DNA from 3 places in the Luteibacter sp. P1_D3 genome. Region 2 is predicted to be linked to each of the others. Evidence: predicted binding sites of a transcription regulator. Region 2 holds the regulator's gene; each other region holds the start of a gene.
What was found. Region 2 encodes FliA, which starts transcription of late flagellar genes. Its sites were predicted from a motif close to TAAAGTTTNNCNNNCNNNGGCCGATAA; they were not measured.
Positions count from the first base shown of each region.

Region 1 (3,275 bases), on a different contig from region 2:
GTCATTGACGGGCGCTGGCTCGGCGGCGATGTGCGGGCGAGACGAGCCATCGGAGGCGGCGCTACCCGCCGCGACGACGAGGCCGGCAAAAAGCAGGGGCAGGGTGATGCGTAGCGTATTCATCGTGCGTGACCTCGTGGGGGACATGCAGATGAAACGTGGGTGTTGGCGAAAAGGGGTTAAATATTCTTCGGCGATCCGCTCAGGACGCGCGACGGCTCCAGGCGCGCGTCGCCCTGCGCGCCGATGCGATTACGGCCGGCGTTCTTCGCACGGTAGAGCGCCCGATCGGCGGCGTTGAGCAGGTCCAGTGGTCCGCCGTTGGCATTGGCCAGCAGGGTCGCCACGCCGATCGTGATGGTCAGCACGCCGAACGGGCTCAGCGGGTGCACGATGCCTTGCGCTTCGACCTGGGCGCGGAGGTCTTCGGCCAGGGCTACCGCGTCGGCGAGGCGGGTACCCGGCGCGATCACCGCGAACTCCTCGCCGCCGAAGCGGGCGATGAAGTCGCCGGCACGCAGGCCGCGACCGGACAGCACCGAAGCGAGTGCGCGCAGGCAATCGTCGCCGGCGAGATGGCCGTAGCGGTCGTTGTATTCCTTGAAGAAGTCGACGTCGAGCATAAGCAGGGCGATCGGCTCGCGCTGGGCGGGACGGTGCCATTCGCGCAGAAGGCGTTCATCCAGCGCGCGGCGGTTCGCCAGCCCGGTCAGGCTGTCGGTAAAGACCAGGCCCTGCAATTCGTCGCGGCTGCGCGAGAGGCGAAATTCCTCCTCGACCAGATCGACCTGCGCCAGCGTGCCGCGCAGGCCGATGCCGATCACGGCGGCGATGGCGCCGCCAATGCCGAGCGACGGATAGACCGGGATCACCATCAGGCCGAAACCCAGGACGCTCATGGCGAGGAAGGTCGGGCTGGCACTCTGCACGAAGCGGATCAGGTACACCGGCGGATGCCAGTGGCGTTGCGGTTGCCTCGTCATGGTGACGATGAACAGCGCGAGGAAGGGCAGGTCGAGCAGGGCGTCCCAGGAGGACGTGCCGAAGTCGGGATGGCCGTTGAGCGCGACGTAGTGGTTGTACGAGTAACCGGATATCGCGTAGACGACGAAAAAAGCCATGACCGCGCGGAAGAACGCATGATCGTCGGCGCGATCGGTGGCGACGAAGCGCAGCAGCGCGGCGACGGCCAGGCACACGTTCTCGAAGTCGAGCATGTAGGCCACGTCGACTGCCTGCTGCGGGCCTATCGCACCTTCGAGCGTCACGATGGAAAAGGTACGGATGTAGAACAGCACGCCGAGCAGGCCAGCCAGGACCAGGTCGATCGCCATGGCCCATTTCTTTCGCGCCGCGACGGGCGCGGAGGAGACGGCGACGAGCACCGGCAGGACATACAGGATGTAGAAGAACATGCTGTCGCCGGGCGCCGGGTTGGAATTGTCGAGCACGTAGTTCTGTCGTGCCGACAACGACATGCCGATCGTCCACAACCCGAGGCTGGCCAGGAGGAGCCACCAGCGGTGGTCACGCGGCGTGCCCGAACGCATCCAGGCCCGCCATGCACTGAATATGGCAAGGGCGGCCACGGAGAAGAAAAACGTGTACGAGAGTGCCATGCCACTGTCGGGCAGGACCGCCAGCGCGGCGGCATGGGCCGCGACGATGGCGGCCGCGGCGATGAATGCTTTCATGGCGTGCCTCCCCCGACCTGCAACGCATAGATCATATCGGCGGGCGGAGCAGGAAGTTGAGTTTCATTCCGCCGAATTTTACGGTTTGCGAAATGATAAATGTGAAGGTCACGCCCCGCTCCGAACCACCTCCTCGATGTCGCGGGTTTCCAGGATGGTCTTTGCATAGCCGTGCCGGGCCAGGGCGAGCAGGGCGCGCCCGACCGTCTCGGTTGTCGCCACGGTATAGGGCATGAGGGCACGGAAGATCGGCAGGATCGGCGCCATCAGCGGATAGAGCACGCGGTAGGCGCGCGTGCGCGACCGGGCGCCGTTCATGGGCTGGATGGCCCCCGGCCGAATGGCGTGGACGCGTTTGAACGGCAGCCGGGCCAAGGTGTTTTCCGTGCGCCCACGGATGCGAGCCCACATGACTTTGCCGGATTCGCTGCTATCGGCTCCGGCACCGGAGACATAGACGAAGGTCATCGCCGGATTGAGCCGGGCGAGCGTGGACGCGGCGGCGAGGGTCATGTCGTAGGTCAGATGCGTATAGGTCGCCTCGTCCATGCGAAACGAGGTCACGCCGATGCAGAAGAAGCAGGCGTCGAAACCGCCAAGCCTGTCCTCGATGGCGCGGTAATCGAACAGATCTGCCTGGACCAAATCCTTCAGCTTGGGGTGGCTGGCCCCACTCGGCGACCGTCCGATGGCGACGACCTCGTCGACATCGGGTGCGAGCAGGCATTCGCGTAATACGCCCTGGCCGACCATACCGGTGGCGCCGAATAACAGGATTCTCATGCCGGTGTCCTCAGTAGGCCGGGAAGGCGGGCATGGCACCGGCACCGATGTCGGTCGAACGGCTGACCTCGGCCCAACGCTGGTCGGTTTCGTGGCGTGCCTGCTCGACCTGGGCTGCGAAAGTCGCTGCGTCACTGCCCAGCAGCAGTCGCACGGGCGGACGCGGATGCGCGGCGAGGCGGAGCACGACCTCGGCAACGCGCACCGGATCGCCGGTTTCGTTGCCGGCGTAACCGGACAGCATGTTCCGCAGGGCCCCGACGCTGCCCTCATAGTCCGGCAGGAAAGGCGGAAGATCGGCGCCTGCGCGGCGCGCCCAGTCCGTACGCATGCCGCCGGGCTCGATCGCGGTGACATGCACGCCCAGGGCACCCAGTTCGGTGGCGAGGACCTCGGAGAGTCCGCCAACCGCCCATTTCGCCGCCTGATAGGCCGACATGCCGGGGGTGCCGATGCGTCCGCCGACCGAGGACACGTTGATGACGCGGCCGCTGCGACGCTCGCGCATCGGACGGACCGCGGCGCGGGTGAGGTTCACTACGCCGAACAGGTTGGTTTCGATCTGCGCGCGATAGTCGGCCGATGACATCTGCTCGAAGGGCACGAGCTGCCCGTAGCCAGCGTTGTTGACCAGCACATCCAGCTGGCCGAAGGCGTCCAGTGTGAAGCGCACGGCGTCGATGCACGCGGCTTCGTCGGTCACGTCGAGCGAGGTGACTTTGAGGGTATCGGGGAAGCGGGCGCGAAGCGCCTCGAGCGTTTCGACGCGTCGCGCGGTGGCGACAACGCGATGACCTG
Region 1 covers NZ_JBFUAT010000015.1:71,964-75,238, forward strand. Annotated here, with positions in the region: gene AC1DYM_RS11785 (vWA domain-containing protein) at 1-123, opposite strand, end outside; gene AC1DYM_RS11790 (GGDEF domain-containing protein) at 180-1,694, opposite strand; gene AC1DYM_RS11795 (NAD(P)H-binding protein) at 1,803-2,477, opposite strand; gene AC1DYM_RS11800 (SDR family NAD(P)-dependent oxidoreductase) at 2,488-3,275, opposite strand, start outside.
Region 1: the regulator FliA is predicted to act here: its motif matches at 1,728-1,754, upstream of AC1DYM_RS11790 (GGDEF domain-containing protein).

Region 2 (3,275 bases):
GGTGAGACGCACCAGCTCGACCAGCGACGACTCCACCTTGGCCATGAACGATTCGACCTGCGCCACGCGCTGGCCGGAGAGATCCTGCCAGGACTGGGCTTCGACCATCTCGCCCAGGCCGATGTCGCAGCTCTGCGCGAAATCGCCGACGCGCACGGCCAGGGCCGTCGCGCTCGTTGCGAAGGCGGGATCGGCCTGGTCGAGCACCAGCACTTCGTCGGCCTGCTTGGCCAGCGCCTGCGCTTGCGGGCGCAGCTTGTCGCTGAAATCGAGGGTGCGGTGGGCGGCCTGCGAGCTCATCTCGAGCACGTCGCGCAGGTGCTTGCGCGCGTCGCTCATGTTGCCCGGCACACCATCGCTGGAGATATCGGAGGCGAGGCGGCGGACCGACTCATGAAGATCGCGCGCGAGGTGGCCCAGGGCCAGGAACAGGTGCTGTTCACGGCTGCGCAACAGGCGGTCGAGCGCCTGTTCGAAGGCGACGCTGTCATCGGCATCGAGCAACTCGCGCAGCTCGGGAACGACCTCGTGGCCGGCGGTAAGCATGGTGTTCATCGTTATTCCCTTAGCCCGCAGCCGCGGCGAGTCGTTCGAAGATCTTGTCGAGCTTTTCCTTCAGCGTGACCGCCGTGAACGGCTTGACCACGTAGCCGTTCACGCCACTCTGCGCGGCAGCGATGATCTGGTCGCGATTGTTCTCGGCCGTGACCATCAGCACCGGCATCGACTTCAGCGCGGCGTCCGCGCGGATCGCGCGGAGCAGGTCGATGCCCGTCATGTTGGGCATGTTCCAGTCGGTCACCACCAGGTCGAAGGGCTGGGCGCGCAGCATCGTGAGCGCCGCGTTGCCGTCTTCAGCCTCCTGGATGAGGGTGTTCGTGAATCCCAGCTCGACCAGGAGATTCCTGACGATGCGCCGCATGGTGGAGAAATCGTCCACCACGAGGATTTTCATGTTCTTGTCCAAAACTCGTCTCCGCCTGACTGCGCGTTCTTACCGGCGACGGCACCGTAATGCCGTCAATGCTTGTCTTTCCAACCCGTCATGCGTGCGCGGAGGCGGATCAGGGCCTGGCCATGGATCTGGCACACCCGCGATTCACTCACACCCAGCACCGCACCGATTTCCTTCAGGTTGAGCTCTTCATCGTAGTACAGCGACATCACCAGCTTCTCGCGTTCGGGCAGGCCGTCGATGGATTGGGCCAGCGCATCGCGCAAGCCGTCCTGTTCGAAGAGCCCTTCCGGACCCGCGGCATCCGGGTCCGCGACATCGATTGCCGCGCCTTCGTCGCCTTCGGGCGCCGTAAGACTGAGCAACCGCGCGCTCGCCGCGTCGGCCAGAATCTGGTTGTACTCCATGGCGTCGATGCCCAGCCGCTTCATCACTTCGGCGTCTTCGGCATCACCACCCGTTTCGTTCTCGATCTGCCTCGTTACTTCAGCCACCTCGCGCAACTTCCGGTGCACGGAGCGGGGGGTCCAGTCCGTCTTGCGCAGTTCGTCCAGCATCGCGCCCCGTATGCGGATACCCGCATAGGTCTCGAAACTGGCCGCGCGAGTCGGCGAGTAATTTCTTGCGGCCTCCAGCAGTCCGATCATTCCGGCCTGCATGAGGTCGTTTGCATCCACGCTCGGCGGCAGCCGGCCCATCAGGTGATAGGCGATCCGGCGCACCAGCGGCGCGTGGGTTCGTACCAATTGATCCGCCGGGATTCGCGTGACTTCAAGGTATTCCGTCGCAACGCTCACAGTGGCAACCCTCCTCCCAGGTGGGACCGCTCGGCGAAAAAGCCGATGCGACCCTGAGCACGGGGTTCGGGTTCACCCCATGTATCGACCGACCTGGCCAGATTCTTGAATCCGACGGCGGATCGGCTGCTCGGCCAGACATCGACCACCGCCGATTGGCGGCGAATCGCCTGGCGCAGGTACTCGTCGTGCGGGACCATCCCCATGAAATCCAAGGAAACATCCAGGAACCGGTTGGTCACCCGGGACAGTTTCTCGAACAACTGGCGGCCTTCCTGGGCGTGGCGGACCATGTTGGCCACGATGCGGAAGCGGTTCACGCCGAACTCGCGGCTCATGACCTTGATCAGGGCGTAGGCATCGGTCAGCGAGGCCGGCTCGTCGCAGACCACCACCACGACTTCGTCCGAAGCGGCGGCGAACATGGACACGCTGTCCGAAATGCCGGCGGCGGTGTCGACGATCAGGTATTCGGGAGCGATCGGGTATTCGTCGAACGCGCGGATGACGGCGGCGTGCTCGATGTTCGGCAGCTGCGCCATGCGACGGGCGCCGGAGGTGGCCGGAATCACCTTCAGGCCATGCGGCGCCTGGAGGATCAGATCCTCGATGCGGCACTCGCCCTCGAGCATGTGTCCGAGATGACGGGTCGGCTGCAGCCCGAGCAGCACGTCGATATTGGCCATGGCCAGATCGGCATCGAGCAGGACMACGTCGCGTCCGCCCATGGCCAGGGCCATACCGAGGTTGACCGCCACGGTGGTCTTGCCGACGCCGCCCTTGCCGCCCGCGATCGCGATGCTGCGTGTGGGGCGACGGTCGTCAAGCCAGTTGAGGCCGGCGGCCTGGGTGCTATCGACGTGTGTGGTCATGAAGGAGTTCACTGCCGTGAAAGAGTGTGCGGTGGCGGTAGTCACGTTATGCGGGTTCCCGATCAGGCGAGCGCGGGCGCCGCGGTGCCGAAACGATCGGCAAGGATGGCGTCGTCGGGCTCCTCGTTGCGCTGCTTGAGCAACTGGGCCGCGAGGCAGACCAGCTTGCGCGCATCGGCGGAGGCGATGTCTTCGGGCACGCGCTGCCCGTCGGTGGTGTAGTCCAGCGGCATGGCGTGGCGAATGAGTGCCGACAGGGCGCCGCCGATCAGCGGTGCCTCGTCGAGCTTGGTAAGGATGGCGGTCTGCGGCGACAGCGGCGCGTACGAGCGGATCGCGTTGTCGATGGCCTGGGCCTGCGCATTGGCGGCGAGCACCAGGCAAACGCGCAGGTTCGAGGTCGCGCGCAGCGTGTCGAACTGCTGCTGCAGCTTGGGATCGTTGCCGGCCATGCCGGCAGTGTCGACCAGCACGGTGTGCTTGCTGCGCAGCTGGAGGAGCACGTTGCGCAGGCTGTCGGCGTCATGGGCGTTGTACACGCGCACACCGAGCAGGCGGCCGTAATGCTCCAGCTGCGCGCCGGCACCGATGCGGTACTGGTCGGCGCTGATCAGGGCGACGTTGGAGGCACCGTGGCGAAGCACGGCGCGC
Region 2 covers NZ_JBFUAT010000001.1:262,882-266,156, forward strand. Annotated here, with positions in the region: gene AC1DYM_RS01205 (protein phosphatase CheZ) at 1-555, opposite strand, end outside; gene cheY (chemotaxis response regulator CheY) at 566-967, opposite strand; gene AC1DYM_RS01215 (RNA polymerase sigma factor FliA) at 1,021-1,752, opposite strand; gene AC1DYM_RS01220 (MinD/ParA family protein) at 1,749-2,624, opposite strand; gene flhF (flagellar biosynthesis protein FlhF) at 2,687-3,275, opposite strand, start outside.

Region 3 (3,275 bases), on a different contig from region 2:
GAGGAAGAAGCGGACCTGCTCATGCTTCGTGAGCTCGGTATCCCTTACGCCCAGGGCTTCCTGGTCGCGCGGCCCTCCGCGGGCTCGACGATCGAGGCGCCCGCGAATGTCATCGCCGCGTTGTCCGTCACCCAGGTGCCGGTGCCCCCGCGACCACGTGGGCCGGTATCGGCGCGGCCGTTCACGGCGGGCCACATGCTGATCGACGCACCCTGCGTTTCGCCGACGCAATCGAATGAAGACGTGGTGGACCTGTTCGCCGGCCAGCCGCGTTTGCACGCGATCGCCGTCGTCGAGCAGGGCCTGCCCATCGGTATCGTCAATCGACGCACGTTCACCGAGCGAATGGCGCAGCCCTTCGCACGCGAGCTGTTCGGACGGAAGCCGTGTACCAGTTTCATGCATCCCGAACCACTGCTCTGCGACGAAGAGATGTCGCTGCAAAGCATGGCCGATATCCTGCGCGGCGAAGACCAACGCTACCTCAGTGACGGCTTCATCATCACCTCGCATGGTCGTTACCTCGGGCTCGGCACGGGCGAAGCACTGGTGCGCCGGGTGACCGAGATTCGGGTGGAAGCGGCACGCTATGCCAATCCGCTCACCTTCCTTCCGGGCAACCTGCCTGTCACCGAACACATCGTGCGCTTGCTGCAGACCGGTCGTCCGTTTGCCGCGGCGTACTTCGACCTCGACAACTTCAAGCCCTTCAACGACCAGTACGGCTACTTCCGCGGTGATGAAATGATCCGCCTGCTGGCCAGCACGCTTACCGGGGATCTGCGTCAGGACGCCGACTTCGTCGGTCATATCGGGGGCGACGACTTTCTCGTCATCTTCCAGGGCGACGACTGGGCTGCGCGCTGCGAAGGCATGCGGCTGCGTTTCAACGCGATGAGCGGGAACCTGTTCGACGAGATCGACCGTGCCCGCGGTGGCATCGACAGCGAGGATCGCCACGGGCACCAGCGCTTCTTCCCCATCACCACGGTGGCCGTCGGCGTGGCGTGCTTCGTCGATGCCTACCCGGTCGATCCGGAGACCGTGGCGAGCCTAGCCGCGTCGGCCAAGCGCGTGGCCAAGAACACAGGCAGCGGCCTGCATACGGTGACTTACGAAGCGCAACATCCGGCTGTCGTGTAACGATAAATTCAAGCCACTGAAATAAAAGCATAATCCGCAAAAAATAACGCTAAAGTTGCCGAATATGCGGCCGACAGGGAGGCATCCCCGCCCCCTGAGTACGTCATGCGATTTCCCCGAATCGAGTTGCCCGTGCTGACCCTGCGCGTTCGTTTACTGCTGCGCATGGGTGCCACTATCTTTCTTCTCCTCGCCCTCTGGATCGTCGGCGGCCTGCAACTACGCACCGCCGACCAGCGGCTGCAATCCGTGGTCGACGAAACCCTGGCCCCCGTCGCCAATGTCGGCCGCATCCAGAACGACTACAACGACCTCCTCGACGCACTCGTGCATGCCACCCTGACCCGCCTGCCGTCCTCGGTCGACGATGCCGTCACCGCCATCGGCAGCGATCGCCACGACATCGACAAGCAATGGAAGGCGCTTACCGCCAGCGGACTGGGCAAGGCGCAGAGCAAGGGCGTCGCCCTCGCCGCTGAACACCGCAAGGCGGCGGATAAAGCCGTGGACGACGTCATCGAGTTGCTCAAGGCCGAGCAATACGATCTCGCCCAGCTGCAGCTCTCGAACGATGTGCAGTCCGCCGTGGTGCCGCTGAAGAGCGACTTCGCCAATCTGTTCACGCTCGCGCTGGACGGCGGCAAGGCCGAAGCCGAAGCGCAACACGTCGACATTCGTCGTGGCGGCATCGCCTCGGCCATCCTGCTCGCTATCGCCTTGCTCCTGGCCAGTGTGGTCGACCTCACGATCATCCGCTCACTGGGTCGTCGCCTTCGCCAGGCCGCCGAGGTGGCGGCAAACATCGCGCGCGGGACGTTGGGTGCCCGCATCGACAGCGGAAGAAGCGACGAGATCGGCGCCCTGCTGACCTCCCTGGCTGCCATGGACGCGCAGCTCGGCAACGTCGTCGTGCAGGTGCGCGATCGCGCCGATCACGTGGCCCATGCTGCTAGCGGCATCGAACACGGCAACGATGCCCTGAACGACCGCACACGCACCCAATCGGAGCACCTGCGTGCCACCTCGGCCTCGATGGAGGACATGACGGGTGCTGTCGCCGGTGGCCTGAGCCATGCGAGCGCGGCCCACCGTGCCGTGGCGCAGACCCGTTTGATGACTGACGAAGGGCACCGCGTCGCCATGGACGCCATCGGCAACATGCGCGAGATCCGCCGTCACACCGAGCGTATGACCGAAGTGCTCGACACCGTCGACCAGTTCGCCTTCCAGACCAACCTGCTTGCCCTCAACGCGGCGGTCGAAGCCGCACGTGCCGGCGAGCATGGTCGTGGCTTCGCGGTCGTCGCCTCGGAAGTGCGCGAGCTGGCCAAACGTTGTGCGGCGGCGGCCAAGGACATCCGCGGCCTGATCGCCGATAGCGATGAAGCCGTGGAGGCGGGCGCCGCGTCCGTCGATCGCGCCGGTGTCGTGCTCACCGGTATCGGCGAGCAGGTGAATGAGTTGTCCGGTCTGGTCGGCTCGGTGATGGAGGCCACCCGTGGCCAGAGTGATGGCATCGCGCGCGTCAACGGCGCCATCCACGGCATCGACGAGACCACGCGGGAGAACGCCGTGCTGGTGGAACAGGCGGCCTCGGCCAGCCGTGCGATGCGCGAGAGCGCGGAAATCCTGCGACAGGAAATGGCGTATTTCGTGTTGGAGGGTGAGGCCGCCTGACGGGGCGGCTAGCCCGCCTCGCGCACGGCCTTGAGCGTCTTGTACAAGGTCGCGCGCGAGAGGCCGAGTAGCTGCGTGATGTAGGTCGCCGCATGGCGTACATCGAACAGGCCGCGTTCTTCGAGCAGGGTGACAAGCGCTTCGCGATCGACGACGCCCATGCTGGCGAGCGTCGTGCCGCGGTCGCCGAGGAACTGGCCGACGATATCGTTCACCTCCTCGCGCCAGTCGTTGCGGAACAACGCGGCGGGGCGCGGTGCGTTGTCGGCGAAACGCAGGAAGTCCTTCGACATCGCCTGCATCGCTTCGAACATGCTCACGTCGACATTGATGCAAAGCAGGCCGATAGGCTTGCGACGGCCATCGCGCAGGACGGCCGTGATGGACTTGAGCGAGCGGCCGTCCGCGTTAGTCTTCGGATAAGGGCCGATGACGGCATCGTCGAGCGAGCCCAG
Region 3 covers NZ_JBFUAT010000008.1:146,996-150,270, forward strand. Annotated here, with positions in the region: gene AC1DYM_RS07835 (GGDEF domain-containing protein) at 1-1,143, shown strand, start outside; gene AC1DYM_RS07840 (methyl-accepting chemotaxis protein) at 1,249-2,820, shown strand; gene AC1DYM_RS07845 (helix-turn-helix transcriptional regulator) at 2,829-3,275, opposite strand, start outside.
Region 3: the regulator FliA is predicted to act here: its motif matches at 1,194-1,220, upstream of AC1DYM_RS07840 (methyl-accepting chemotaxis protein).